One region of the Peribacillus sp. BM1 genome, then DNA from elsewhere that is predicted to be linked to it. Evidence: riboswitches for the same ligand, from Rfam matches in the RefSeq annotation. Region 1 holds a riboswitch; the other holds the start of a gene.
The links. Region 1 has a riboswitch for FMN ahead of ribE (riboflavin synthase). Riboswitches for the same ligand answer to the same signal wherever they lie in the genome.
Positions count from the first base shown of each region.

Region 1 (7,859 bases):
AACCTTTGCTAGTAAAAATGTGGATCGTTTTAGTCAATGTGAGTGGGAGTTTTCTGGGAATCAATTACCAATCATTCAAGGTGCTTTCGCTGTTTTGGAATGCAAAACGTTTAAAACAGTTGAAGCGGGAGATCATACCATTTTAATTGGCGAAGTAACAGATATACAAATCGAAAAGAAAGATCCTATGTTATACCACCGGAGACACTTCGGCGCGATTCCGGCTGAATTTTATCCAGTGACTGAAAAATAAACTACCCTCAAGGGAATCCTAGGATCCGAATTCAGGTATTGGACCGCTTGTGAATGAACTAAAAGCTGCACCTTTTAATGGATGAACTTGCTTTGGATCTTTGAGGCAGGTTTTTATTTTGACTAAATGTATTGGAAATAATTTAACTAACTTAGTGATCATTAATAGTTGATCTACTTATCAAGTAACGAATAGTTATTTACGATCCGATAATTTTTTTACCCTAATACCACAAGGGATCAGATACTACCATCTGTTCAAGCTCTATCTTGCTAATCCAGTGTAATATCCTGCGAATGTTGAATATACTATCCCATCAATTGAAATGAATGGTGGATATTGACTATGGAGATTGTTAAACAAGGCGAGGATCTGATTATTACAGGAGCGGGGTTTTTAGTAGCTGGGACAATCATTTCTGCTATTGGAGCAACAAATGTGATTATCACAGGTACCGATAATGGATTAGAGCTCGTAGCCAGAGGAAACGCGGTCGAGGGATTTGGAAATGTACTGCAAGCAATTGGTAGGACTAAAGTGTATGAAATTGAAGGCAGGGAAGAAGAGATTTTGAGCATCATGGGCTGCTGGTTTCAGGCTGGGGGCAACTTCACCAATACTATAGCAAATGAGGTGATTCTTGAGGGAACAGAAGAGGAGGAAGGACTGAGAGTGAATGCTCTTGGCAGTGGCGTGCAATCAGTAGGTGCCTCCTTAGAAGCCGTTGGGGCCCCAGTCGATCGGCCATTGGAAAGTACGGGAAACTGGGTGATTGCCCTTGGCGCCTCGATTGACTCGATTGCGAATTTATTTATCTTACAGGATAAAAAAAAACAAGGTGATGCTTTGGCTGTGTTCGGCAGCTATTTGGAAGTGATTGGTGCGCTGATTGTTCTGTATGAATTGACCTCGCTAAAGGAAGAAAACGTATCTGAAACGGAAGACAATCGTTATCAATATCCAAGAATACCTGTATGATTGCAAAAAATAGGGAATCATAGTAGATATAATAAATTGCAAAAAATCACAATTTATGAGCAAAAATTTACACAAATCTACGAATAGCTTGTATAATGAAATGGAAAGTGTGATATAGCACTTTTGGAAAAGCGGAATCATTCTGCTAAATATGTTTGTCCTTCGGGGTCGGGTGTAAATCCCAACCGGCGGTGATGAAGAAATTCTAAGCCCGCGAGCCTGTAAAAAGGCAGGATTTGGTGAAATTCCAAGGCCGACAGTATAGTCTGGATGGGAGAAGGACATATGGAACTGATTAAATGGCATTTGTGAACCCTTTATTTTGAAAAATTCAAAATAAAAGGCTTATTTGGCTATATAATAAATCCATAATCTCCCTTTAGCTCCTTAGGCCGTACCTATGGGGCTATTTGTGTTTTTTTGTCGAAGCATCAAATTGAGAAAGAGGGTGAAAACATGTTTACCGGAATTATCGAAGATGTAGGAACGGTGCAATCATTAAAAAGAGGCGCACAGAGCATGGCGTTAACGATTGAGTCTCCTAAAATCCTAGAAGATGTTAAATTAGGCGACAGCATATCGGTGAATGGCGTTTGTCTGACAGTCACTGAATTTACCAATCGTTTGTTTACAGTGGATGTGATGCCAGAAACCGTTAAGGCATCAACAATCAAGCTGTTAAAGCCGGGGGCAAAGGTTAATCTAGAGCGGGCAATGAGTGCTCAGGGAAGATTCGGTGGACATTTTGTCTCAGGCCATATTGACGGCACAGGTACGATCATGAAAAAAGAACATAAAGAAAATGCGGTTTACTATACGATAAAATTAGCAGAAGGATTAGCGCAATATTGTATTCCTAAAGGCTCAATAGCTATTGATGGGACAAGCCTAACCATATTTCGGATTGAGAAGAATGAAATAACCATTTCACTTATTCCGTTAACACATAAAGACACGATTCTTGGACAAAAGAACGTTGGAGAAATCGTAAATATTGAAAATGATTTGATTGGAAAATATATCGTCCAGCAAATAACCAATAATGGACAAACTACTGGATTTACAGCAAGCTTTCTTGCTGAAAATGGATTCTAATAAAGGAGGTGCTTTTAGATGTTTCAAACGATTGAAGAAGCAGTGGAAGATTTGAAAGCTGGCAAAATCATCATCGTTGTCGATGATGAAGACCGGGAGAATGAAGGCGATTTTGTCGTGTTGGCAGAAAAGGCAACGCCTGACGCGATTAACTTTATGGCGAAATATGGTCGTGGTTTAATTTGTACGACGATTACAAATGAGCTCGCAGAGAAATTAGACCTGCATCCAATGGTTGAGAACAATACAGATTACCATGGAACAGCTTTTACAGTAAGTATTGATCACGAAAGTACGACTACGGGAATCAGCGCGTTTGAACGCTCGACAACGATGCTTGCTCTTTTGGAAAATGATTCTTCTGGCAAGGACTTTAAACGCCCTGGACATGTTTTTCCAATTATCGCTAAAGATGGCGGGGTGCTTGAACGAACAGGACATACAGAAGCATCTGTTGATCTTGCCCGTTTATGTGGAGCAGAGCCAGCTGGAGTCATATGTGAAATTATGAATGAAGACGGCTCAATGGCACGCGTTCCAGAGCTCCAAGTCATTGCCAAAGAACACCAGCTTTCATTTATTACGATTGCTGAGTTAGTTCGCTATCGTAACCAACTCGAGTCAAAACTTAAAGAAACACCAGAACACGCTTAAATTTTATTAAACTATTAGGGGGAATTATCATGGGTAAAAATTTTGAAGCACAACTTATTGGAACAGGGTTAAAAGTAGGAATAGTTGTCGGCAGGTTCAACGAGTTCATCACAGGAAAATTACTTTCTGGTGCATTGGATGGACTTAAACGTCATGGAGTTAGTGAGGATGATATTGACATCGCTTGGGTACCGGGGGCATTTGAAATTCCGATGATTGCAAAAAAATTAGTTCAAACCAAACAATATGACGCTGTGATTGGATTAGGTACGGTCATTCGCGGAGCAACATCACATTATGATTATGTATGTAATGAAGCAGCGAAAGGCATGGCTGCTGTAGGACTTGAATCTGGAACGCCTGTAATTTTCGGCTTACTTACGACAGAAAATATTGAGCAAGCCATTGAACGCGCAGGTACAAAAGCAGGAAACAAAGGTTATGATTCAGCTGTTTCCGCGATTGAAATGGCGAACCTATCTACTTTAATCGGAAAATAAGGAATGCGTATTTTGACTGATAAGTCGTTCTGTGTACATATCGGTTAAATTGCGAGTTAAATATGTTATGGAATCAGAAAAAGGAGCCAATGTGCTCCTTTTTTCGTGCTTTGAAATAGATTGACGTATAAATTCAGAATCCGACGCAAATATGAGATTTGCAAATTGCTCGTCGGGACCGCACTTTGTAGAAAAGAGACTCCTCTAAAAGCAGGATTGCGCAAAAATGCATTAAAAATCCTAAGCGAATTCGCCGAACCACCCCCATAATTCCAATTTTTATAAAGAACCCGAAGCTAAGTGATGCGGAGGTACGACTAAAAGCCAAGTTGCGTTCAAAAGCCCTCTTTTTCGAGCATTACGATCCGGAAATCAAATTTGCGTGCCGGATTGGCCTTGTTACGTGCCAGAATGGATAGTTTTCACGCCGAATTCATCCCTTTTCGGGCGAGATTTTCGATTTGCGCGCCGGAGCTTGACTTTTAAGGTAAATGGCCACTATTTACGAAATATTAATCTTCCTCCTTGAAGGAAAATGGTATATTATGGGCATAGGAACGTGCAGTAGTAAATCACATAGAGGGGGATTTCGTATTAAACATTATCTTTTTGATCTATCAGGAGAAAATGGTTGGAAAAGATACTTGCTATCATCGGTTATCATTTTGGTTGCGCTAATTGCCGGGAGTGTTCTGTATGCTATATTAATGATGATTACAGGTCTTCTAAATGGAGATGGCATCGTTTTTGATAATAAATCTGGCATGTTCGTAGGCGTCGACCCAACGCTCGATTTATTGTTTATGAATCTAATGTATGTCGTTTGGATGTTTGGAATTTGGCTTTCAATCCGGATTGTACATAAAAGGAAACTGAAGACGCTGATTACTGCAAATGATCGAATCAATTGGAAACAAATCTTTGGTAGCTTTGCACTCTATTTTGGTCTTATGGTGTTATTAGAGCTCGTCTATTACTTAATTTCCCCTGAACATTTTGTATGGAATGAATTTAATTTAGAGAAATTTTTATTCCTGTTTTTCGTCGTTTTAGTGTTAACTCCGATTCAAACGACAGTTGAGGAGTTAATCTTCAGGGGGTTTCTGTTGCAGTGGATTGGAAAGGTGATCAACAACCCCATTGTACTAGCAATTATCATGGCATTGATTTTCGGATCATTGCATTTCTTTAATCCAGAAATGGAGCGTTCAGCTATTTGGGTCGGACTTGATTATGTATTTGTGGGGTTTATGTTAACATTCCTTGCCGTGAAAATGGGGAGTTCGGAGCTGTCAATCGGTGCACATGCTGCCAATAATATGTTCCTTTTCTGGTTTATCGGTGATCCACAATCTGTAGGCGGAAGTGTTCCTGCACTTATTACTGTGGTGAACAATGATCCGGCGATTTCATTAGTATTAGACGTCATTCTTTTTCTTGTATTTTATCTGATCGCTGTGAAGAAATTTAAATCTTCTGCAATATAAAATGGATTGAAAAGGGGGACCCAGAAGTCTAGATAGGTAGACTTTATGGGTGCCCCTTTTTATGTGCAACATCTATAAAAGTATTCCAGCATCGATGGGAATGTTCAGTGTGATAAGACATAAATTAGTACCAAGTAATAAAACTTAGTGATAAAATGGGTTTATCTATCCATATGGGGTGAATGTGAATGTATACACCTGTCGCTAAGTTAGTGAGGGTTCTGTTAAAATTACGAGGCAAATTGGTTGTGAAAAATATAGAAAACCTGCCTGAAGAGTCCGGCTATGTCATTGCTTGCACACACAGAGGGTGGGTCGACATCTTGGCTCTCGGCGTTTCGATTCTACCTGTGGAAATTCATTTTATGGCAAAGAAAGAACTATTTCAGAACAAAGCAATTGGTTGGTTTTTAAGAAAAATCAATGCATTTCCAGTCGACCGCGATAATCCAGGAACAAGCACAGTGAAAATTCCGATTCAATTATTGAAGCAAGATAAGAATGTGGGGATTTTTCCTTCTGGCACTAGAACATCAGAGGAAGCTCCGTTAAAGCGGGGAGCGGTTACGATTGCGAAATTAGCTCGTGTTCCAATCGTGCCTGCTGCTTACTCAGGACCAACGGGCTTTAAGGATTTATTTAAAAGACAACCGATTACGATTATTATTGGTGAACCGATTTATCTAGATTCAGCTAAGAAAGGGAAAGACGAGCTGGACCATGTTACAACGGAATTATCGGATGTCTTTAAAGCATTGGAACAGCGGATAAGTTCGTAATCGTTCAACAGTATCCTCTGAAATGGTAGAATATCCTAAGGCTGTAGTTATGAAGGAAAATGCTAAATCAGGGTAAGCTATAAAATATCTGTTTTTAGGAGGAATTATATGTACCATCTCTTTTCACATAATGATTTAGATGGCGTTGGCTGTGGTGTTGTCGCGAAGCTTGCTTGGGGAAATGAAGTAAAGGTGAGCTATAATTCGATTGGTCGACTGAATCATCAAGTAGCTGGGTTTCTTGAAAATGCGACAGGAATGGACACGCTAATTATTACCGATTTATCCGTGAACGAAGAGAATGAAAAGAAAATTAATGAATATGTCGCTGCTGGTGGAAAGGCATTGTTGATTGATCATCATAAATCGGCACTACATTTGAATGAACATGCTTGGGCGTCTATAACTGTGGAGCAGGAAGATGGCAAGTTAACATCAGCTACATCTCTTTTGTATGATTACTTAGCAAAAAAAGACTTGCTTACAAAAACAAAAGGTACAGATGAGTTCGTTGAATTAGTGAGGCAGTACGATACGTGGGAGTGGGATGTGAATCAGAATTTCACTGCAAAGAAATTGAACGATCTCTTCTTCATGATTTCAATTGATGAATTTGAAGGGAAAGTTCTGAAAAAGCTCAATAGTAGTGAGCCATTTCAATTTGACGAGATTGAAAGCAAGCTACTTGATGTCGAAGAAAGCAGAGTCAAACGATACATAAATCGAAAAAAACGTGAAGTGTATCAAGTGGCCATTGGCGAACATTTAGCAGGTATTGTCCATGGAGAAAACTATCATTCAGAACTTGGGAATGAGCTTTCCAAGGAGTTTACACATCTTGACTATATTGCGATTGTGATGGCAGGGAGTAAACGGATTAGTTTACGAACGATTCATGATGATGTGGATGTTTCTGAAATTGCGGCTCTTTATGATGGTGGTGGGCATCGCAAGGCCTCAGGGTGCAACTTAACAGAGAAGGCATTTAAGCAATTTGTTGAGCAAACATTTTATTTGGAGCCACTAAAGCGAGATGCTTTTAACAATCAACATAATCTGAAAGGTGCAAAAAGCGGTTCTCTTTATAAAGGTAGAAATGACGAGTCCATTTTTGTCTATCAAAAAGGGGAGGAAGATTGGGTGATTGAGGTAAGTCAAAAACCACTTACAAAACCCTTCCCTTCGTTTGAAGCAGCGGAAAAGCATTTGAAAAAGGAATATTTTGCAGTCTTGGTTAGGGATGCTGATTGGATTGGCCATTTACTAAAATTCTCGCCATATTATAAAAAATAAAAAAATGAGGATGTCCATAGGTCAAATCACACACTCTATACACCGTTTTTGTGTCATTTACACGACATATAAACGATATATAGTAGATGTGGGGTCTGACCCTTTGTTGGATAGCCTCATTTTTTTATGGTTACAATTGTGTAGAATAGCGGATAATAACAATTGTCAATATAGGTAATGCATAAGTGTTAGCACTTATTTCAACTATATTAGGAAAGGTTTAGGGTACTAGAGGGGCCGGAAATTTTAACTTTTCTAATTGATAGGAGATAATTCGTTATGTCATGGAAATTGGTATTTTCAAGCGAGTTTATAAATAATGTTGCAGTTTCAGTAGGTATCTTTTTGTTATTTTTAATTTTCCGGAAGATATTTTCAAAATACGTGATTGCTTTACTAATAAAGGCGAGTCGAAAAGCACCAAATACTTTTTTCTCTTACATATTTTTATCATTTGAAAAACCAATTCAGTGGCTGTTCATTCTGTTGGGAATCTATATTTCTGTTTGGTATTTTCCTTATCTGGACCATACACATTTGTTATTTATTAAATTAATAAAATCCACGATTATTTTTCTTGTTGGTTGGGGATTGTATAACTTTTCATCATCATCTACACTTCTTTTTGCAAAGCTTAACGAAAGATTTAATTTTGAGGTTGATGAGATACTCATCCCATTCTTGTCAAAAGTATTGCGGGTAATCATTATAGTAATTAGTTTTAGTGCGATTGCACAAGAATTTAATTACAATGTGATTGGTTTTGTTGGAGGGTTAGGCATAGGCGGACTTGCATTTGCTCTAGCTGCTAAGGATGCAA
Region 1 covers NZ_CM155259.1:1,660,544-1,668,402, forward strand. Annotated here, with positions in the region: gene AC1MGI_RS08020 (flavin reductase family protein) at 1-253, shown strand, start outside; gene AC1MGI_RS08025 (DUF6944 family repetitive protein) at 599-1,231, shown strand; FMN riboswitch at 1,386-1,517, shown strand; gene ribE (riboflavin synthase) at 1,688-2,326, shown strand; partial or broken gene ribB (3,4-dihydroxy-2-butanone-4-phosphate synthase) at 2,345-2,971, shown strand; gene ribH (6,7-dimethyl-8-ribityllumazine synthase) at 3,010-3,480, shown strand; gene AC1MGI_RS08045 (CPBP family intramembrane glutamic endopeptidase) at 4,026-4,967, shown strand; gene AC1MGI_RS08050 (lysophospholipid acyltransferase family protein) at 5,156-5,746, shown strand; gene AC1MGI_RS08055 (DHH family phosphoesterase) at 5,855-7,039, shown strand; gene AC1MGI_RS08060 (mechanosensitive ion channel family protein) at 7,319-7,859, shown strand, end outside.

Region 2 (7,859 bases), 1.9 Mb from region 1:
ACCTCATACTCTATACACTGTTTAATCTGTCATGTAAACGATATATAGTAAATGTGGGTTCTGACCATTTTGTTATGGGACAGCCTCTTTGTTCATTAGGCGATATTTAGTTACTTTATTATAACGTGATTCGATATAAGAATGTAATATCTTCAAGTTGTTTTAGTTTCTCTTGCATGTCATCACTTAATGGATTATCAAAAGAGAGAACCATGATGGCTTCCCCACCAGCTTGTTTACGACCGACTTGCATGGTCGCAATGTTCTCACCATGGTCACCGATTATTTTACCAACACGGCCAATGACCCCGGGGCGATCCATATGCTGTACATATAATAGATTTCCTTCGGGATGGAAATCTATTGTGAAATCATTCAAACGAACAATGCGTGAACCATAGTTTTCCACATATGTTCCACTAATGCCGAGTTGTTTGTTATCTCCCTTGGCTGTAACGGTAATTAAGTTACTATACCCAAACGTATCATGGGAAATCTTTTCGCCAATTGTCAGACCGCGTTCTTTAGCAATCAAAAGAGCATTGACTTCATTGACGGGCACATCTAATCTGGACTTGAAGAACCCAGATAGCAAGCTTTTTGTTAAAATACTTGTATCAAAATCCAAAGCTTCACCTGCATAATTCACCGAGATTTCATGAATTCCTTCAGGCATACTTTGACTGATAATCGATCCCATCTGTTTTACTAGTTCATAAAAAGGTTGAACCTTAGCAAACACTTCTTTGGATATCGCCGGAAGATTGATCGAATTCGTGACAGGTTTGCCAGTAAGGAAAGATAGGACTTCCTGGGCAACTTGAGTCGCTACATTTAATTGGGCTTCTTTGGTCGATGCCCCAAGATGAGGCGTTGCAATAACTGAATCAAGTTCGAGTAACTTATGTCCCAATGGTGGTTCTTCTGCAAAAACATCAATGGCAGCACCAGCAATATGTCCCATGACAATCAATTCGTACAAATCATCTTCATTAATAATACCGCCTCTAGCACAATTTAATAGATAAACACCTTTTTTGCATGTTAATAAATTTTCTTTATTTATTAGGCCTCTTGTTTCTGGTGTAAGAGGGGTATGCACTGTGATAATATCAGCCAAGGTTAATAGTTTTGCCAGCTCAAGCGGAGTAACCCCCATTTTCTTCGCCCGGTCCGTCGTTAAGAATGGATCATAGACGAGCACATCCATACCGAAAACTTTTGCACGTTTCGCGATTTCACTGCCGATTCTGCCCATTCCGACAATCCCTAGACTTTTCCCATACAGCTCTGTACCTGTAAAAGAAGATCGTTTCCATTCCCCATTCTTAAGTGAGGCATGAGCTTGAGGAATATGACGCATTAGAGAAGCCATCATAGCAAAAGTGTGCTCAGCTGTAGATATTGTATTCCCGTCTGGTGCATTGACAACGACGATTCCGCGTTTAGTAGCAGCAGGGACATCGATATTATCGATTCCGACTCCAGCACGAGCAATGATTTTAAGATTTGGCATAGACGAAATTAGTTCTTCAGTTACAGTCGTTGCGCTTCTAACGAGGATCGCATCTATTTCATGAAGTTCATTTTTTGCTTCTTCTACTGTTTTTTCAATTAGCTTTACCATAGGTGCTACTAATAATGGCCCTAGTCCCTCTGGTTTAATTGCGTCTGCCACTAAAATCTGATACAAAACAAAACACCCCCTCTAAAATAATTCACTTAAATTTCAGTTAATTTTACAGGATGGATATACAAGTGTCAATTTTAGAAAGTTTCACATGTTAAAAACGAGGAAGATTTCATCATTTAACACTCATTCGATCATAGTGCAAATTTAAATCCTTGCTTTTTTTTTCATTCGATGATAAATTAAAACCAATCAAGATGGTATGGATATTTGAAAATGTATGTGTAATAGATTAGTAGCAGTTCGTTCTCCATCTTAAGAGATAGGTAACAGAGGCTAATCTGGTCGCATATAATATTTCTTGTATTCTACTACTTGGAACACGTTTTCAGAAATGGAAAAAATCGAATAGGTCTATCTTCGGGGCGGGGCGTAATTCCCCACCGGCGGTGATGAAGGGACACCTTCAAAGCCCGCGAGCCTTCGGGTTGATTTGGTGAGAATCCAAAGCCGACAGTATAGTCTGGATGGGAGAAGATGGAGGTTTCTTTCGAAATGTTCAATTTTACTTGAATTGAACGTTTATTTGACGATACCTTTAAAGCTCCCTTTAGTTCTATGAATTAAAGGGTATTTGAATGGGCGCAAATAATTTTGATGGAACCAATCCTCTTTTTCGTGGGGTAGATCACAAAAAAGAAGGAGAGAGATCTATGAAGGTGTACAATGTAAAGAAACTGGTTATTTTGGCAATGTTGGGGAGTATTTCTTATGTGTTAATGGTATTAAATTTTCCATTCCCTGGTTTACCACCGTTTTTAAAGATTGATTTCAGTGATATTCCGGCCATAATAGCTGCGCTGATTTTCGGTCCTGTTGCAGGGATTATCGTTGAATTGCTGAAAAATGTATTGGATTTTGTCATGATTGGAAGTCCGACGGGTGTGCCTGTAGGGCATATTGCTAATTTTATAGCTGGAGTTCTATTTGTTTTGCCAACCTATTACATTTTTAAAGTATTAAATTCAAAACATGGAATGACAATTGCTTTAGTTGCGGGTACGATTATCATGTCTTTATTAATGAGTGTGCTAAATTATTATGTGATTCTTCCAGCGTATACGCTATTTATGAACTGGGATACCATGTCATCTCAGGAAACAAGACAATTTGTTACGACTGCAATCCTTCCATTCAACATTTTGAAGGGTGGATTGATTACAATCGTATTTACGCTGATTTATATTAGAATGAAAACTTGGATTGATAAACAAGCATTATCTCATAATGCTTGAAGCGAATAGATGATAAGAGGATGTCACAACAGGGTCTGACCTATTGCGGCAACCTCTTTTTTATTAACAAAATTGATTAATATTTACTTTGAAAAACTCCACCTTACATATGTAAGGTGGAGTTTTTCAAAGTTGTTCGCTTTTATTTGTACTTACTCAAATTTAGTAGCGTCTCCATCAAATGATTCATCCGCAATTTTGATGGAATCTGTTGGACAGCCTTCGAAAGCATCCATCATATCATCTAAAAGAACATCAGGAACTTCAACAGTTCCTTCATTATCATCTAGTATTACGAAGGCGATGCCTTCATCATCATAATCATAAATGTCAGGCGCTGCAGCTCCACAAGCACCACAAGCGATGCATGTATCCTTGTCAACGATTGTATATTTAGCCATTACAAAACTCCTCCCGGTAAATCCGCACTTTTCTGCTTTTAAATTGGTTCATGCCTTTGCATACTTCCTTATTGTAAAACTGAATGTAGAAATTTTCAATATAAATGTAATGAAAACACTTTTTGTATCAGGATTTGTCACACGAAACGATATGATTTTGTGACAAATTTAATGTTGATATTAAAAAAACGGCCAGTTTTTTTAAATCAATCAGGTTTCATAACCAATAGACTTCAATGTTTTGGTACAATGATAGAAGGTAGAGATTATAACAAGGTTGTGAATGTAAAAAATGCAAAATTACTTTGAAATGATCGTCCTATATTGTATTCGTATATTTAATGGAGAACGCTCCGTTTATGCTATTTTACATATGCTAAAGGGGAAAAAATCGTCTCAAACGATTCAAGATATTCATCTGTTTGGACTGACGAATCTGTTAGGTACATTACCTGATATTTCGAGAAGACAGCTTGAAATAACTGTGGATAATCTGCTTCAATCAGGGCTACTTATTGCTTTACCTCAAAATGGCTATTATCTGTTAACCTCGAACAGTCAAGAACTACTGCAACAGCATCTGAAAAAGTATCCATTCCCAGAAACGTTGAATGGATTCAGATTTCAAAATCGTACCCAATCGTATTGGAGCAGATTAAGCCTCTTGATTCAAACTATATCACATATTATTCACAAGCAAAATCGTTTCTATCCGATTCAAAGGAATTTCCAAACACAAACATGGGTCAAACGGTATTTAGCCCAAAATCGGCAAAGTAGAGTGGAAATTGGGCGTCATTTATTTGACGAATTATCTACTCTTCTGGAAAAAAGACCGGAAAAGGAACGAGACGTTTTTGTAAAAAGATTAACAGGTATTCATCGTATAGGAAGAACTTATTCGCAAATTGCCAAAGAATTACATGATGACGAGTGGTATATGCGGTACTTATTTCTCGGAACGATTCATTTTATGTTACAGCAAATAGATGACTCATCAGTGCAGTATCCTTATTTATACAGCATTATTAAAGATGTTCAAGGCAATTCGCACACTCAGTTAACTAACTCGACGCAAAGGACTTTAAAGTATTTATATGCTGGGAAATCGTTAGAAGAGATTGCCTTTATTCGAAGATTAAAGCGAAGTACAATTGAAGATCATATTGTGGAGCTCGCCTACTCTGATCCACGGTTTAATATTTCGCGCTTTATGTCTCCAAAAATTGAAGAAGCAATAAGAATAGCTGCTAAAACGAGCCGAACGAAACAATTACGTGCTGTTAAAGAAATCGTGGACAATGATGAAATCAGCTATTTTCAAATCCGCCTTGTCCTGGCAAAAGCAGGTGATGATAAGTGAATATAGAAGAAATTTTAGTCAAACAATTCGGTTATAATACGTTTCGTCCAGGTCAAAAAGAAGTCATCGAATCTCTACTTGAGGGCAATCATACTTTGGCAATGTTACCGACTGGTTCTGGGAAATCATTATGCTATCAGCTTCCAGCCTATGTATTAAATAAAGCAGTTATAATTGTATCACCTTTACTGTCTCTTATGCAGGACCAAGCGGAGCAGCTAAAAATGCGAGGCGAAAAAAGTGTAATTACACTGAATTCATTTTTGACATCGGTTCAAAAAAGGGAAGCGATTGAGCGTTTAGACTCGTATCGCTTTATTTACTTATCGCCAGAAATGCTTGCCGTTCCTCGTATTATCGAACGATTGCAGAAACTTGAAATTGGATTGTTCGTTATTGATGAAGCGCATTGTATTTCACAATGGGGGTATGATTTCAGAACGGATTACTTGAACTTAGGAGATGTAAGGAGTAAATTGAACAATCCTCTTACGTTGGCATTGACGGCAACTGCTACAAAAATGGTTCAAGCAGATATTAAAGAGAAGCTGAAACTCAAAAAACCAAAGGAAGTCATTACTTCTGTGGATCGCAGTAATATTGCTTATATTGTTGAGGAGCTCTCTTCGTATGCCCAAAAGCTTGCAAGGCTCAAGGAATTAGTAAACAGCTTTGATGGATCGGGAATTATTTATTTTTCAAGTAAGAAAGCGGCAGAATCTGTTACGAACTTTTTACAAGAAAATGGTGTTAAGGATATTGATTATTACCACGGAGGGATGGAACAAGAGCAAAGGATGTTGATTCAACAGCAGTTTCTTCATGGACAATTACGTATCATTTGTGCGACTTCTGCATTTGGTATGGGTGTGAATAAAAATAATGTAAGAGTCGTTATTCATTTTCATTTGCCAGGAGGGATGGAAGCTTATTTACAGGAAATAGGCAGAGCAGGCCGTGACGGGAAGCAAAGTGCAGCCATTCTATTGTATTGTGACGGTGATGAAGGTTTACCACTCCATCTAGCAGAGCAGCAGTTGCCTACACTTTATCAAATTGAAGAGACTTGTGCCTCTCTTCATAAACTTAAAGTAGATATTTGGAATATTGAACCAAGGAAAGAAATAGAATTAAAAGAAATGCATGCATTGACAGATGTGCAGTGGAGATGGATTACGCATTTTGTAAAAGAATTTGAACATGAAGATCCGTTTATGATAACTAAGAAGTTAAAGAAAATTGCTAATGAGAGAAGGATTGAAAATCAAAACAAACTTGAGCGTTTCTTTCGTTGGGTTTCCGTTTCTGGCTGCAGACGGGTAAATATTCTGTCTTACTTTGATGTGGCGCTGACAGAAAAAAACCAAACTTGCTGTGACCGTTGCAAAGTGGTGACAGATGAGCTTTTAGCATCCTTACCATATAATGACCTAATAGTTAAAGAGTTGAAAAAAACATGGAAGCAGGAATTGGCTGCCATTTTGATAGGAGAAGCAAAAACCAATGAAGAACAAACAAGCTGAGCTCATTGGACGGCTTTCCAATCAAGAGCTACATAAGCAATTATTTTTAACACAGATTCTGCTTTTGGTTATTTCTGCTATACTTGGGTTCATTCTATTTGATTACTTTTCATCATTCACGAAAATTTTTCGAATGGAATGGAAAATAATTTATATTGGAGTTAGTGCAGGAATCACTGTTGTGTTGCTCGATTTAGTGATGATGAAACTCTTGCCAGAAGCGTATCACAATGATGGAGGAATCAATGAAAGAATCTTCACGAGTTTGTCATATCCGATGATTGCCGTGGTCGCATTATCGGTTGCAATAAGTGAGGAAGTTCTGTTCAGAGGCGTTTTACAAACCCATATTGGATTAATATGGACAAGTGTTCTCTTTGCCTTTGTTCATTATCGCTATTTGTTTCATCCATTTTTATTCGTCAATATTATTTTATTAAGCTTTTTTATTGGTTTCATTTTTGAAATGACAGGTAATTTATATGTGACGATTAGTATGCATTTCACGATTGATTTCATTTTAGGGCTAATAATTAAAATGACAAAAGGAAAGAACCTTGATAGAAAGAGGGAAGAATGATGCATCCCGATAATACACCAAATGAGTTTCAAAAAAATAATGTAAGAAAAAACGCGAAACCTTTACCAACCAGGAGCGAACTTCGAGCGAAAAAGAAAAAAAAGCGGAAGAATAAGTTTCCATTAATTAAGATATTAGCTGCTTTCTTTATTGCTATGCCCATTGCGATATATTTTTTATTACCATACTTAGAAAAACAAAAGCCAATTTCATTAACTCAGCAAAGGAAAACAAGTGGATTTGAAACAGTAGAAGTTACAAAGCGCATAAACGATGTAGAATCAAACGAAACGATAGGTTCAGAGCAAGAAAAAACGAATGATAAGGAAGCAACCCCTGTTGTTTCTAACCTACCTGAAGAAATTGAACAACCTGTGGAGAAATCTTTAGTATCTGTTTCAGAAACGAAAGAGAAGAAAGACAAAAAAAAGGACACGAAAGATGGGTATCAAATTGTTTACCATACCGTTTCGCCAAATGAAAGTTTGTTTATTATTGCAACGAACTATTATAAATCTGCTGCTGGTATCGAACAGATTAAAGAATGGAATCATTTAAATGGAGATGAAATACAGGTAGGTCAAGTTTTAAAAATCCCTTTAAAGGAAAATGAATAAGAGTTTTCAGTCATAGTTTTGGGACATGCACATATAGTGATGGTGTAGACGCATTGGGGGGGAAGTAAATGGAGTCAGCCATCCTATTATTGGACGATAATACTGATCAGGCGACGAAACAAATGTTGCAGCATGTAGTAGAGCGAAAAAGAAAATTTGAGGCATTGAAAAAAAAGCATATCATGACGGTGTGGGCAACAATTATTTCCGCAGGCTCATTGTTTGCCTACCTATATACTGCTATAATTATTCCCTATTCTTATTCTTTTTTCACGATGTTTTCTGCGTTTGTTGATCAGTTTACGCATATGCTATTTTTACTAATGACAGTGGGCTTGTATGGCTACATGGGTATCATGAAGAAAAAGGCTGATAAAGCAGAGCTGGAATACCATACAATGAGAAAAGAAATCATTCATAAAAGCAAAGAGCTGTGGAAACCTGAGATGA
Region 2 covers NZ_CM155259.1:3,589,481-3,597,339, reverse strand. Annotated here, with positions in the region: gene serA (phosphoglycerate dehydrogenase) at 119-1,693, opposite strand; FMN riboswitch at 2,043-2,173, shown strand; gene AC1MGI_RS17305 (ECF transporter S component) at 2,344-2,925, shown strand; gene AC1MGI_RS17300 (ferredoxin) at 3,078-3,326, opposite strand; gene AC1MGI_RS17295 (YpbB family protein) at 3,619-4,689, shown strand; gene AC1MGI_RS17290 (RecQ family ATP-dependent DNA helicase) at 4,686-6,212, shown strand; gene AC1MGI_RS17285 (CPBP family intramembrane glutamic endopeptidase) at 6,193-6,792, shown strand; gene AC1MGI_RS17280 (LysM peptidoglycan-binding domain-containing protein) at 6,789-7,409, shown strand; gene AC1MGI_RS17275 (YpbF family protein) at 7,478-7,859, shown strand, end outside.
Region 2: it holds a riboswitch for FMN, as region 1 does, so the genes downstream of both, AC1MGI_RS17305 (ECF transporter S component) here and ribE (riboflavin synthase) in region 1, are expected to answer to the same signal.